4 regions of the Leisingera methylohalidivorans DSM 14336 genome follow, and region 1 is predicted to be linked to each of the others. Evidence: riboswitches for the same ligand, from Rfam matches in the RefSeq annotation. Region 1 holds a riboswitch; each other region holds the start of a gene.
What was found. A riboswitch is a leader RNA that binds a small molecule or an ion and turns the genes downstream of it on or off. The one in region 1 is predicted to bind cobalamin.
Positions count from the first base shown of each region.

Region 2: another riboswitch for cobalamin. It lies ahead of METH_RS15570 (TonB-dependent receptor plug domain-containing protein); the one in region 1 lies ahead of METH_RS02515 (hypothetical protein).
Region 3: another riboswitch for cobalamin. It lies ahead of METH_RS14605 (aromatic ring-hydroxylating oxygenase subunit alpha); the one in region 1 lies ahead of METH_RS02515 (hypothetical protein).
Region 4: another riboswitch for cobalamin. It lies ahead of METH_RS04330 (ABC transporter substrate-binding protein); the one in region 1 lies ahead of METH_RS02515 (hypothetical protein).

Region 1 is NC_023135.1:486,605-490,095, forward strand. It holds gene METH_RS02505 (DNA polymerase III subunit gamma/tau) at 1-574, opposite strand, end outside; gene METH_RS02510 (protein-tyrosine phosphatase family protein) at 770-1,312, shown strand; gene METH_RS02515 (hypothetical protein) at 1,367-1,771, opposite strand; cobalamin riboswitch at 1,882-2,102, opposite strand; gene METH_RS02520 (TetR/AcrR family transcriptional regulator) at 2,122-2,712, opposite strand; gene METH_RS02525 (alpha/beta hydrolase family protein) at 2,783-3,491, shown strand, end outside.
Region 2 is NC_023135.1:3,170,049-3,173,539, forward strand. It holds partial or broken gene METH_RS15560 (IS3 family transposase) at 1-527, shown strand, start outside; cobalamin riboswitch at 1,568-1,776, shown strand; gene METH_RS15570 (TonB-dependent receptor plug domain-containing protein) at 1,934-3,491, shown strand, end outside.
Region 3 is NC_023135.1:2,968,239-2,971,729, forward strand. It holds gene METH_RS14600 (FAD-binding oxidoreductase) at 1-480, opposite strand, end outside; gene METH_RS14605 (aromatic ring-hydroxylating oxygenase subunit alpha) at 485-1,720, opposite strand; cobalamin riboswitch at 1,828-2,026, opposite strand; gene METH_RS14610 (DUF1523 family protein) at 2,266-2,910, opposite strand; gene METH_RS14615 (hypothetical protein) at 2,921-3,187, opposite strand; gene METH_RS14620 (DUF6638 family protein) at 3,190-3,491, opposite strand, start outside.
Region 4 is NC_023135.1:867,823-871,313, forward strand. It holds gene METH_RS04320 (ArsR/SmtB family transcription factor) at 1-250, shown strand, start outside; gene METH_RS04325 (permease) at 305-1,354, shown strand; cobalamin riboswitch at 1,736-1,928, shown strand; gene METH_RS04330 (ABC transporter substrate-binding protein) at 2,071-3,081, shown strand; gene METH_RS04335 (FecCD family ABC transporter permease) at 3,078-3,491, shown strand, end outside.

The DNA of each region.
Region 1 (3,491 bases):
AGCGCTGGCAGCGCGACAGCACCGTCACCGGCACCTTGCGGATCTCGGTTGTGGCGAAGATGAATTTCACATGCGCAGGCGGTTCCTCCAGCGTCTTCAACAGCGCGTTGAAGGCGCTGGTCGACAGCATGTGGACTTCGTCGATGATGTAGATTTTGTAGCGGGCCGAAGCGGCGCGGTACTGCACCGAGTCGATGATCTCGCGGATGTCGTTCACACCGGTGCGCGAGGCGGCATCCATCTCCATCACGTCGACATGGCGGCCTTCCATGATCGCGGTGCAATGCTCGCATTGGCCGCAGGGATCGGTGGTCGGGCCGCCCTGGCCGTCGGCGCCGATGCAGTTCATGCCCTTGGCGATGATCCGCGCGGTGGTGGTCTTACCGGTGCCGCGGATGCCGGTCATGATGAAGGCCTGGGCAATCCGGTCAGCGGCAAAGGCGTTTTTCAGCGTCCGCACCATGGCGTCCTGGCCCACCAGATCGGCAAATGTTTCGGGCCGGTACTTGCGGGCCAGAACCTGGTATTGGGAGTGGCCGGATGCGCCGGGGGTGCCGCTGGGGGTATCGTTCATGATGTCTCGTGCCGGATTCGGGATGCGGGGCGTCCGCGTTCCGCGCAGGGTATTGAAGCGCAGCCCGTTCGTCCACCGCCGATGGGGCTGTCCCGGGACAGCAAAAGCGCTTTGGGATTGCCCGCTTAGCCGCTAGGCTGCGGACGCATAGGACTGCGGGGGGAAATGCAGGAACGCAACGGCTAAGGAGGCGGTATGCGATCTGAAGACATCCCGGGACCTGGGGCGCAGGACGGCGCGGCGCCGGCAGGCCTGACCATCCACGCGCTGTCAGCAGGCGGCGGTATTCTGGCGCTATGCCCGCTGCCCGGCGGCGGCGGCGATTACCGCAATGACCTGATTCAGATCTATCAGTGGAAACCGGGGCTGGTCATCTCGATGACCACGGAGGTCGAGCACGCAGCCGCAGGCGTGCCGCGGCTGGGGATTGATCTTCAAAGCATGGCTTGCCGCTGGCTGCATTTGCCAGTGCCGGATTTTCAGGCGCCGCCGCCGGGCGTGGCAGCGAAATGGCCGGCCGCCAGCGCCTCCGCACGGCAGGCTTTGGCGGGCGGCGGCCGGGTGCTGGTGCATTGCCGGGGCGGCTGCGGGCGGTCCGGTATGGCGGTGCTGCGGCTGATGATCGAAGGCGGCGAGGATCCGGCGCAGGCGCTGGCCCGGCTGCGGGCGGTGCGGCCCTGCGCGGTGGAAACGGATGAGCAGCTGCACTGGGCCTGCGCGGGGCAGGCGGCAGGTTAGACCGCATAGGCTTCCGCCCGCCCGGGGTCCGGCACTGCCCTCAAAGCTCAGGTTTCACAGCGCCAGCATCTGTTCCGCCTGCCGCGCCGCAGCGGTTTTCGGCAGCGCCTCCATCAGCGCGCAGGGGCGGGTGTCCAGTTTGGAGGCGGCAAAGCCGGTGCCGTCACGGCTGAGGATGGCATCGGCGAAGCGGTCCAGCCCCTCGCGCGGCGCCTCTTCCCCGACGCCGCAATACAGCCGGATCCGGTCATGGCTGGCAGCAAACTGCGCCGGGCAGTTGCGCGGGCAGCCGTCCAGCGCGGTGGTGCCGGTGATCTCGAAATCCTCCTGGGTCAGCGGTTTGGCCTTGGTCATCGCCTCGGCCAGCTTGGCGATCATCCGCTCCGCTGCGGGGCAGGGCCGCCCCAAATACTTGCAATCTGTTGCCGCATAGAAATGCGTCTGGTCCGTCCACATCATATCTGCGCCCTCCGCGCGTGGCACGGGGGTCATGGGGACAAGAGTTCGGATGAAAGACGGATCACAGCCGCCGCAGCCATCAGACCCTGTCCGGACACCCCGCCCGGGTTCGAGTTACACGTCTGATGGCAGGTCTCCTGACTTGCGGGTCGTCGCTCTCCCGATCCTTCCCGGCCTCTTGTCGGGCCAGTGGCTCTATCGGGGTCGCTCGCCGCTTACAGTTGCGGGGGCAGCCGCGGAATTGGCCTGTTTATGCGCAGGCCGCACCGTGTTCCCTTTTCATCCCGGACACAAGATTCTGTGGCACGGGAACCATCGCCACAAGCGGTAGCGGTTTCTTCCGCGAGTCGTCAATCGTTTTTCTGCAGCTGCAAATACAGCCCCCGGATCACATCCGACTGCCGCCGCACCCGGGCCAGCTGCCAGCCGCCCTGCAGCAGGATATAGAAGTTCTCGGCCGCCGCGCGGGCCTCGGGTTCGGGCAGGCCGAGGCGGCGGGCGTGGCGGGCGGTCTCGGCTATCCAGCCCTCGAACAGATGCGCGGCATGCTGGTGGAACGCCTCGTTCTCCGGCCCTTCGAACAGGGTGGCAGAGACCGGGCAGCCGCTCCATTTGCCTTGCTGGTCAAACAGCTTGGCCAGTTTGTAGCAGACCGTCTTGGCCCCCTCCCGGAAGGTTGGCGCCGGCGTGAAAGACGCCTCTATCAGCAGCAGCATCTGCCCTGACGCCCAATCCGCTGCGGCCAGGGCAAGGTCGGATTTGCCATTGGGAAAATGGTGGTAGAGCGAACCCTTGGGCGCTCCGGCCGCTGCCAGCAGTTCCGCCAGCCCGGTGCCGCTGTAGCCCTTGTTGCGGAACAGGCCCGCAGCCGCCCGCAGCAGCCGTTCGCGGGTGGGGGCAGGGGCGTCCGGGGCGGCAGAGGGTGTCGTCACGTCAGTCATACCGGCAGGTTGACAGCATTGGACCGATTGGTCCAGTGATGGAATAGACCAATCGGTCTAGGAGGGTGCCATGCTGGACAGCCATGCAGAACACACCGCGGATATCCGGGTGGAGGAGCTGCGCATTGCCGCAGGCGATGCGATGCTGGCCGGGCGGCTGTACCACCCGGCGGGGCGGGCGCGGGCCGCGGTGGTGCTGAATGGCGCAACCGGGGTGCCGCAGCGCTTTTACCGGCATTTCGCGCGCTGGCTGGCAGCCGGGCAGCAGGTGGCCTGCCTGACCTATGACTACCGGGATTTCGGAGACTCGGCGCGGGGCCATCCGCGCCATTCCGGCGCGACAATGGCCCAATGGGCGCTGGAAGATCAGCCAGCTGCCCGGGCCGAACTGCAACGGCACTATGCGGGCGTGCCGTTGTGGGTGATCGGCCATTCTCTGGGGGCGATGCTGATGCCCCTGCAGGATGGCCTGAAGGACGTCGCCCGCATGATCGTGGTTGCGGGCGGCTTGGTGCATCACCACGATCATCCCTGGCCCTACCGCGCGCTGGCGCTGGCTTTCTGGTTCGGCCATGTGCCGCCATTGGTCCGTGCCTTGGGCTATCTGCCCGGGCGTGCGGTGGGGTTCGGGGCCGATTTGCCCGCCGGGGTTTACTGGCAGTGGCGGCGCTGGTGCACCACGCCGGGCAGCTACCTGCCGGAAACCGGCGCGGCCTTGCCGCTGCCCGGATGGGCAAGCACCGGCGTGCCGGTGGATCTGTTTGCGATGGCGGATGATG
Region 2 (3,491 bases), 1.5 Mb from region 1:
GCTCCTGGGTGCGTCTGCGGCCTGAACGCCCCGACCATGTCTGGCCGTACGACTTCGTCCAGGACCGTACCGCTGATGGCAGGCTCTGCCGGACACTGAACATTACCGGAGAATACACAAGGGAGGCGCTGATGATCCGCGTCGATCGCAAACTCAACTCAACCGATGTGCTGGATCCGCTGACTGATCTGTTCATTCTGCGCCGCCCGCCGGAATACATAAGATCGGATAACGGCCCGGAATTCATTGCTCAGAAAGTCCGGGGCTGGATCGCCGCTGCCGGCGCAAAGACTGCGTAGATCGAGCCGGGGCCACCCTGGGAGAACGGATATTGCGAAAGCTTCAATGCCCGGTTCCGCGATGAGCTTTTGAACGGGGAAATCTTCTTCAGTCTGCGCGAAGCCCAAATCTTAATCGGTCAATGGCGGGTTCACTGCAACACCGTCAGGCCGCACAGCGCATTGGGATACCGCCCGCCTGCGCCGGAAGGCATCGTCCCAGTGGACCAGAGACCGACGATGCACTAACAATCAAACCGGACCACCCGATGGGGGCACGCCACACAAGATCGCGGGCATTCTGAAGGCCATCGAAGACGGCATGCACCATGCCTTGATGAAGGCAACGATGTCAGAGCTGGAAGAAGCGAAGGCCCGGCTGCAGACGATCATCGCAGATAGCCCGGAGCCCCCTGCCTGCGGCTGCATCCCAGCCTTTCGGAGCGCTACCGCGAGATGGTCGAAGACCTCGCCCGGTCTCTGAATGCACCGGAAGTGAAGCGGGGAGTCCACGGCGTCGCTGCGGGCACTGATTTCGGAGGTCCGGATGATTCCCGACGCTGATGCGCCTGGCGGACATCAGCTTGAACTCATTGGAGAATTAGCGGGATTGTTGGCTTTGGGTCAGCCTGAATCGAAAAAGCCCCCGCGGGTTGCAGGAGCTTGGTCGGAAACGATTGTTGCGGGAGCAGGATTTGGACACTGTTTCATTCAAGCCCAATGACTTGTTGCTGCGTTGCCAGCCGCCATCCGTTGCAAGCGCTGCTTGGATATCTTCTTGTGTACACTGTGCGCAAAAGCGCCATTTTCATTCCATTCCTGTGGCCAGATCCGGCATCGATTTTCGCTGCTCCGCCGCGATAAAAAGCTGCCGCTTGTCATCAGTTCAGCAGGCAACTGGCATCATGTGGCCGGGGTGCGGGACAAAGCGTGCTTTCGCCGCGGTTGCAAACAAACAGCGCAAACTGAACCAGCTTTGACAACTTGCGCGAAAGCTGACTTTCCCATCTTAAATTAACTCCTGAACAGAACATAGACGGCTTTGCCTGTGTGGTAAGGTCTAGCCTCTCGAACTCAGCGAAAGATGGAACGGCGGCATCAACTTCACTTCGAAATACCGTTTCCCGAATTTAGGCGCCCCATTGGTGTTCAATCCACATTTTCTCATCGGGATTTTCCTAGCGCAAGCGTTTAACCTGAAGCAATTGTTTATGCTCAGTCCGCTCTGGAGCCGATCCATAACAGCCGAGATAGAGTTTTCTCCCGCTTGACAGAACAGACCCGGTTTGCCTAAGTCGGGACATTCTGGTCCGGCTGGGAAACCACCCGGGTAAAAGGGAACACGGTGAGGTGTAGCCAACAGGCGCTGAATCCGTGACTGCCCCCGCAACTGTGAGCGGAGAGCAATGCTGCGGAATGCCACTGCCCCAAGGGGCGGGAAGGCGCGGCAAAGCTTCGACCCGCGAGTCAGGAGACCTGCCAGGATGATCACCCTATCCCGGTGCGGGGCGCGCCGTAGATAACGGATTTCCGTAGTGGTGGCAGTTTTCACCGTCTGCGGAGGCAAGGCCTTCCAATGACCCAAACTCGAATACACTGCCCGCTTGGGCAGTCACTTGGCCTGTGCTTGCTGCGCAGGCCGGGAGGAATGGAATATGAGCAAGGCAAGCCTGTCCCTGGCCGCGGCCCTGACCGCCGCCGCCCCCGCACTCGCAACTGCCCAGGACGCAGAGATCACCGATCTGGGGGAAATCATCGTCTCCGGCGGCTTCACCCCGGTTGAAGCGCAGAAATACGGCCGCTCTGCCTCGGTCCTGACCAGCGAGGAGATCGAAGACCGCGGCCTCACCACCGTTCAGGATGCGCTGCGCTCGGTTCCCGGCCTGATGGTGAGCGGCTCCGGCGACAGCTTTACCCAGGTCCGCATCCGCGGCGCCGAAGCCAACCACACGCTGATCCTGATTGACGGCGTCGAGGCCTCCGGCGGCGACAGCGAATACATCCTGTCCGGGCTGGACACCGCCAATATCGAGCGCATTGAGGTGCTGCGCGGCCCGCAATCGGTGTTCTACGGCTCCAACGCCTCGGCCGGCGTGATCAACATCATCACCAGGACCGGCGGTACCGGCACAGAATACGGCGGCAGCGCTGAGGCGGGTTCGGACGGCTACCGTGCCTCGGCGCGGGTTTCGTCGCGCACCGAACGCGGCGGTGTCTCCTTCAGCCTGGCGCATGACAACGACGACGGCTACGACATCTCTGGCGACGGCGGCGAAAAGGACGGCATCCGCCGCAACACCTTGCAGCTGAAGGGCGACCAGCTGGTCAACGGCCGGCTGAAGCTTGGCTTCAACTTCCGCACCTCGGACGAGCGATATGACGGCGATAGCACCTCTTTCACCGCAACGGACTCGGCCAGCTATGTCGTGGATGATCCCACGCAATTCAGCGACCGCGATGAACAGCTGGCCCAGGTATATGCCGAGCTTGACACGTTGGGCGGCCGCCTGAAACACCGGCTGTCGCTGGAGCGCACTGACTTTGACCGATCCTTCAATGGCGGCACCCCGACCGAAACCAAGACCGAAGCAGCAAAATACCTGCTGAGCTTTGGCCTGGACGGACGGCCGGCAGATCAGGCAGACCACCTTCTGAACGCAATTCTGGAATGGGAAGAGGATTCCAGCAGCACCAACCCGGCCTTTGCGCGCGAAACCAACTCATTTGCCCTGGAGTACCGCGGCAGCTTTGCCAATGGCCTGGATCTGCAGCTTGGGGTGCGCCACGACAGCAACAGCGTTTTCGAAGACGCAACCAGCTGGACGGCGAGTGCTTCCTACATATTTGCTGGCAGCGGCGTGCGTCTGCACAGCTCGGCGGGAACTGGCGTCGTGAATCCCTCTTACTTTGAGCTGTTTGCCAACAGTACCTTTGGCTCCACCACCTATCTCGGCAACCCGGGCCTGCAACCGGAGGAAAACCGCAGCTTCGACTTTGGGGTTGAGGTGCCATTCCTGCAGGGGCGCGGACTGGTCGATGTGACCTATTTCGACGAAACGCTGACGGGTGAAATCGAGAGCTACATGGTGAACGCGACCACGATCTCCTACCGCAACCAGGCCGGTGACAGTGATCGCAAAGGTGTTGAGCTGGCAGCAAGCCTGGAGGCCACCGAAAACCTCGGCCTGCGCCTCTCCTACACCTATCTGGACG
Region 3 (3,491 bases), 1.7 Mb from region 1:
GCAGTTGATAAAGCTGATGTCGGGCGACTGGCCGCGGTCGAACAGATACTGGGTCATCGACAGGCTCGGCGTGATGCCGGAGCCTGCGGAGATGAACAGGAACTTGCCGTTGGGGCGCTTGGGCAGGGTGAACAGCCCCGCAGGCCCCGAGGCTTTCAGCATCCTGCCGGGGCGCAGGTTGTCCAGCATCCAACGGGTGCCGATGCTGTCCGCTTGCGCCTTCACAGTCACCGAGATCGACAGCGGCCGCGACGGCGAGGAACTGATGGTGTAGGTGCGCCAGACGGTCCCGCCCGGCACCGGCAGTTCCAGCGTCAGGAACTGGCCCGGCTGGTATTTGAACCACGCGCCGGAAGGCGCGCGGAAGCTGAAGGTGGCGGTGTTCGGCGCTTCCGGCACAACCGAGACGCATTCCAGCATCTCGTCGTCCTTCCACGCCAGGGTTTCGTCCAGAGATTCGAAATTAGCCTGCAGTCCCATTGGCTTACTCCGCCGCGATCAGGTTGCGGCCGGTCAGGGCGCGGGTCAGGTGTTCAGCATACCAGTTGGAGAACTGAATGACGCCGCTTTCCTGCACTTCGGAATAGGGTCCGGGCTGGTAGGCGGGCGAGTTGATGCCGCGCTGGTTGTCCTCGACCACAATGCGGTCCTCGTCGTTGGTGGCCATCCAGACTTCAGTCAGGCGCTTGATGTCATAGTCCTGGCCCTCAACCGCGTCCTTGTGCACCAGCCACTTGGTGGTCACTTCGGTCTCGGTCGCGCTGATCGGGTTCACCCGGAAGACAAGGGAATGATCCGGCAGGAAATGGTTCCAGGTGGTTGGGTAGTGGAACTTCAGCAGCGTGCCGGCATCGGCAAAGGGCACCCGTCCCAGCGGTTTGGCGACTGCGGCCTTGCCGTCCATTGTATAGCTCTCGGCGCCTTCGTTCAGCGGCATCCGCGCCAGCCGGTGCTGGCCGCGTTCGCCCATGCGGAACTGCGCCGGGCAGCCTGCGGCTTCGATCCGGTCGAAATGCTTCTGCAGATGCGGCGGGGTTTCGCCGCCTTCAACCCCGGTGACCGAAGGATCTTCCGGGAAGGTGCGGCACAGCGACGGGTGGTTGCCGCCGCAGTGATAGCACTCGCGGTTGTTCTCCCAGACCAGCTTCCAGTTGCCGTTCTCGATGATCGAGCTTTCATAGGCGATCTTGGCATTGCCCAGATCATGCGGCTCCAGGTAGGGGCGGGCGGCCTCGGCGAACGCATCGAAATCCGGCGCCTCATCGGCCAGGCAGATATAGATCAGACCGGCCAGATCGCGGCAATGCACTGGCTTCAGCCCGTGTTTGGAGGCATCGAAATCCGGCCCCATGTCGCGTGCCCACAACAGCGAGCCGTCCAGCTCGTAGGTCCACTGGTGGTAGGGGCAGACCAGCTTGGGCGAATTGCCCTTCTTGGCCTTGCACACAACCGATCCGCGATGGCGGCAAGCATTGTGGAAGGCACGCACTTCGCCATCCGTGCCGCGCACGATGATGACGTTATAAGCCCCCACCTGATGGGTCACATAGTTGCCCGGCTTCGGCACTTCGCAGGCGGGAATGGCAAACAGCCACTCGCGGTAGAAGATCTGCCGCAAGTCCAGATCCAGAACGCCCGGATCGGTATAGAACGCCTGTTCCAGAGAGTAGTTTTTCTGCCGGGCCATCAACTTGGCCAGAATCTCGCTATCGTGAAGCATCTGCTTCTCTCCTTTGCCGCAACCCCGCGGCGGGTTGGCTGGGTGCGGGCAGGTGAAGAGAGATTGCAAGCCACACGCCTGCAACCGCCCCGCCGCCGCCCGCGGTTGACGTTTTTCAGGGCAAGGCTGGTTTCCGGACTGTCCCGGGGCCTTTAGGCGGCGGGACCTGGCACCTTCCCGAGGCACCTGCCTCAGTGGTCATTGCCATGCCTTGCCCGGGGTCACCGTTGCGGGGGCAGTGCCGGAGTTTCACCAGCTTCCCAATTCTCCGCCCCGAAGGACGGCACCTTGCTATCCGCGGTATTGCCCTAAAAATCTCCCGCCATCGGAAACAAAACCGACCCGGCGAAACCAGAATAAGACATGCAGGTTCATTACCGGCCACCAGACGAACCTGTCCAATGCCGCAAAATGCGCGCTGCATGCAAAAAGCGGCAAAGACCCCATCTGTCAGCGCTGGTTAAAGCCGTTTCCGGCGAATCTGCACAGCGCTCTCCGCCAGGCCCCGCCGCAACTGAAAAAGGCCGCGTTTCCGCGGCCCTGTCTTACTTCGACTTCCAGCTGTCCAGCCAGCGCCGGAACCGCCCCTTGCGCTCGGCGAGCGCATCGCCCGCCGCATAGAGGCTGTCCTCGACATTTTCGACCATCGGGTCGATCCGCGCCCGGCGGAAGCGGCGCCAGCGCACATAGACCGCCCAGAACAGCGCCGCCAGCAGCACCAGTACAATGATCGAGAACCAGTTGGTCGGCTTGTCCTCCGGACCTGCCACCGGGTTGATCGTCACGGCGTTGGGAAAAATTGACAAGAACTCGTTGCGCCAGCCGTAGTGCATCACCGCCACCCATTCCGGGTTTGCCTTGGTCGAGATGCTGTCATTGGCATCGGTATACAGGTTCGCGGTGTCGAACTTGAAATAGGGCGGCCAGTTCCAGCCGGTATCCTCATTTCGGTAGACCATGTTGCGGCCGCTGGGGCGCACGGCCTGGATGAACTGCACATCGCGGTTGATCAGCTCGGCAGACTGGTCGTCCGGCTTGGACCAGAAGATTTTGGTCCAGTCGTTCAGCTCCTGCCGCTCCTCATAGGTGTTGACGATACGCACCACATCGTACTGCGGCAGCGTGTAATGCAGAAAGGCGCCGAACAGCACCCAGATGGTGATCAGAAAAGCCCATTTGATGAAACGCATCTGCTGCACCTCACATGAAGTTAATGACATAGACCAGAAGCGCGATTGCCCCCAGCGGAATGATATAAACCAGCAGGATCAGCTTGCGCCGGAACGAGCGGTCATATTGTTTCAGCCCCCGCTGGATGAAGGTGCTGCGGTCGCCGGTCAACCCCTTCTCTTTCCAGCGGCGCTTGAGCTTCGCCCGCCGCACCTCGCGCGAGTAAAGCGAGACCGCGCCGTAAGCCACGGTCAGCCCCACCAGCAGGATCAGGATCAGGCGGATAAAACCGAACATCTTTATCGCCCCCTCACCCGGTTCACCGCGCCCCAGGGGCCGACCCGCTCGACACCCCCCTTGCGCCGCACACGCGGCAGCGCTGGTGTGCGGCCCTCCATATCCGGCTCATGCCCGAACAGTGCGGCGCGCGCGCCGGCCTTGTCCACCGCGTACTCCCGCGCCAGGAACTCCGCCGCATAGGCCTTTTTCGTCTCCGGCCAGCCCCGGTACTGGCGGTAGAACGCCTCCTTGTGGCAGATGAACATCTGGCGGAAGTCATGCGGGCACAGCTCCGCCAGCAGCATATTCACCAAGTCCCGCT
Region 4 (3,491 bases), 380 kb from region 1:
CCGCTTGCTGGTGAAAGCCGGGGAGGATGGGTTGCGGGTCGGCGAGATTGCCGGACATCTGGGCTTGGCACCCTCCACCCTGGCGCATCATCTGTCGGCACTGGTGGATGCCGGGCTGGTCGTGCAGGAAAAGCGCGGGCGTGAAGTGTTCAACCGGGTCGATTACCCCGTCATGCAGGGGGTGGTGAATTTCCTGACATCCGAATGCTGCACAGGTGTGACCCTGACTGTCAGAGAGGAAAGCGCGTGAGGTGAAAAGCTGTCTTCTTCGACTTAAAATAACTATAAATCTGGTGATATAGAAATGACAAACGCAACCAACGTTCCCCCAAGACCAGGCGCATCCGTCTGGCGGTTCATTCAAGAGCAGCGGGTCTGGCTGGCCTCTGCCGCAATCCTGCTGCTGCTGGTCATTTTTGATCCGGCACAATCCGCAGAAAGTGCTGTCTTTGCCGCAGCCGCGCTGGCGCATACGGCCCCCTATTTGCTGTTCTCCATTGCCGTCGCGGCCTGGGCCGGCGCCACTGGCGCGGACAATCTGGTTGCCAAGGCTTTCACCGGTAAACCGCTTCTGATGATTGCGCTTGGCGCCCTGGCGGGCGGGCTGTCGCCGTTCTGCTCTTGCGGAGTGATCCCGCTCATCGCAGCACTGCTGGCTATGGGGGTGCCGTTGTCCGCCGTCATGGCATTCTGGCTGGCGTCGCCGATCATGGATCCCTCGATGTTCTTTCTGACTGCCGGCGTTCTGGGCATTGAATTCGCGGTGGCCAAGACCGCCGCCGCGGTTGGCCTTGGCCTGTTCGGCGGCTTGGTTGTCCATTTGCTGAACCAGGGCGGCGCCTTGCAGGACGCGTTGCGCGACGGTGTCGGAAACGGCGGCTGCGGCGGGGCGAAAATGCGCGCGCCCAAGCCGGTGGTCTGGAGATTCTGGACCGAGGCGGAGCGCCGGGCGAAATTCGCCGGAACCGCCTGGACCACGACGCTGTTTCTGGCCAAGTGGCTGCTGCTGGCCTTCATTCTGGAAAGCCTGATGCTGGCCTGGATCCCGGCCGAGACCGTGACCTCCGCCCTGGGCGGTGAGGGTTTGCTGCCGATCATCACAGCAACACTGGTTGGTGTCCCTGCCTATCTGAACGGCTATGCGGCGCTGCCGTTGGTCGGCGGGCTGATCGAGCAGGGCATGGCGCCGGGGGCGGGCCTCGCCTTTCTGGTGGCCGGCGGTGTGACCTCGATCCCCGCGGCAATGGCCGTCTGGGCGCTGGCCCGTCCGCAGGTCTTTGCACTGTACCTCGGCTTATCGCTCACCGGTGCCTTTTCCGTTGGGCTGCTGTTCCAGCTCTGGCACGCGGTCTGAACCAATCCAGGGCCCGGGCCCGCTCGGGTCCTGAAGGCCGGGCTGAAACCGGAGGCAGTAGGGCGGGGCAATGAACCGGAGGTTTTGCCCCGCTCAGGCCGGGGCCGATGGAGACGCAGGCGGGCATCTTCTTAACGCCTTTGGCCTTCAGCGCCGGCCGGCCGGGCAGGCCGGGGCTGCCGGCCCGCATCAGCGCAATACGCAGCCCCGCTCTTCCGGCAGGCGGCTGACAGGCGTGCCCCCTATGAAACAGCTGCAGCTGGGTTTTCCACCAGGCGGTGCCTTGGGGAAGCCGCCTCCGCAGGCTGCCTGCAGCAGCGGCGCGCAGGGCGAGGAATTGCGGCCGCAGCGAAACTTTCCCTTGCCGCAACGGAGGTGATGCGCTACCCGCGCCTGACCGGTCCCGAAAGGGCTAAGAGGGAATCCGCGGTGCCTGCCGGCACCAAACGGAACTGCCCCCGCAACTGTAGGCGGCGAGTGCTGTGCCAGGACGTCACTGGGCCGAAACGGTCCGGGAAGACGGCACAGTCATTGACCCGCCAGTCAGGAGACCTGCCGGTGATAACCGAAACACACCGGGCGGGGTTGTCCGGGGAGGTTGCCGGTAAGATGCGCCGCCGCTTTCCGGTGCCGCAGGCGGGGGGCAGGCCCTCAGCCTTACCGGTCAATGCCCTTTCACCCGTTCTCCGGTCCTTGACACTTGGAGATCGAAATTCATGTTTCTGCGTTCCGGCCTGATCGGCCTTTCCTTCACCCTTGCGGCACATAGCGCTGCCGCCGGTGACACCTTCCCGCTCACAATTGAAAACTGCGGCCAGTCGGTCACTTTCGAGGTGCCGGCGGTGTCTGCGGTGACGGTTGGCCAGGCGGCGACCGAGGTGCTCTTTGCGTTGGGGCTGGGCGGCAAGGTGCTGGGCACTTCGGTCTGGTTCAACGACGTCCTGCCGGAATACGCTGACCTGAACGCCAAGGTCGAGCGGCTGGCCGACAACGATCCCAGCTTTGAAAGCGTGGTGGCCAAGCGCCCCGGGCTGGTGGCGGCGCAGTATGAATGGCATGTCGGCCCCGAAGGCGTCGTGGCCAAGCGTGAGCAGTTCCATGATCTGGGCATTCCGACCTATGTGATGCCCGCCGATTGCGCCGGCAAGGACAACACCACCGGCGGCGACGGCACCCGCACCCGGATGTTCACCACCGGCAGCCTGTATCGGGGCATCGAGGAGCTGGCGGCAATCTTCGGTGAAGCAGATAAGGGCGCCGAACTGGTTGCCGATTACAAGGCCCGCGAGGCCGCCGCGGTTGCCAAGGCACAGGAGGTTGCGCTGGAAGATGCCTCCGCTTTGTTCTGGTTCTCCTCGCCCGAAATGGAAAGCGATCCCTTTGTGGCCGGTCAGAAAGGCGCGCCGGGTTACATGATGCAGCAGCTTGGCCTGCGCAATGTCATCGAAACCGACGAGGAATGGCCGACCGTCGGCTGGGAAACCATCGCCAAGGCCAACCCCACGGTGATCGTCATCGCCCGCATGGACCGCCGCCGCTTTGCCGCGGATGACTACGAGAAGAAGCTGGAGTTCCTGCGCCAGGACCCGGTGGCGAGCCAGATGGATGCGGTCAGGAACAACCGTATTGTGGTGATGGACGCCCAGGGGATGGATGCCACCATCCGCGCCATTCCGGCGCTGGAAGATCTGGCTGCCGAACTCAGCGTGATCGGCAGCAGCCAGTGAGCGCAGCCGCCGCAATCACATGGCAGGGCCTCAAGGGTGCCTGCCTGGCCTTGCCTGTGCTGATTGCGGCGGTTCTGGCTGGCGCAATGATCGGGGAAACCCCGCTTGCGCCGGACCTGGTGCTGTCCGTTCTGGCCAACAAGCTGGCCGGTGCGGGCCTGCCCGTCGACCCGGTGGACCAGGGCATCATCTGGAGCTACCGGCTGCCGCGGGCGCTGGTGGCGGGGGCCTGCGGCGCGGCGCTGGCGGTGGCGGGCGTGGTGCTGCAGGCGCTGCTGCGCAATGCGCTGGCGGATCCTTACATACTTGGCATTTCGGCCGGCGCCTCGACCGGGGCGGTGGCTGTCACAATTGCGGGGCTGGGCGGCGGCGCGCTGTCGCTGTCCTTTGGCGCCTTCAACGGGGCGCTG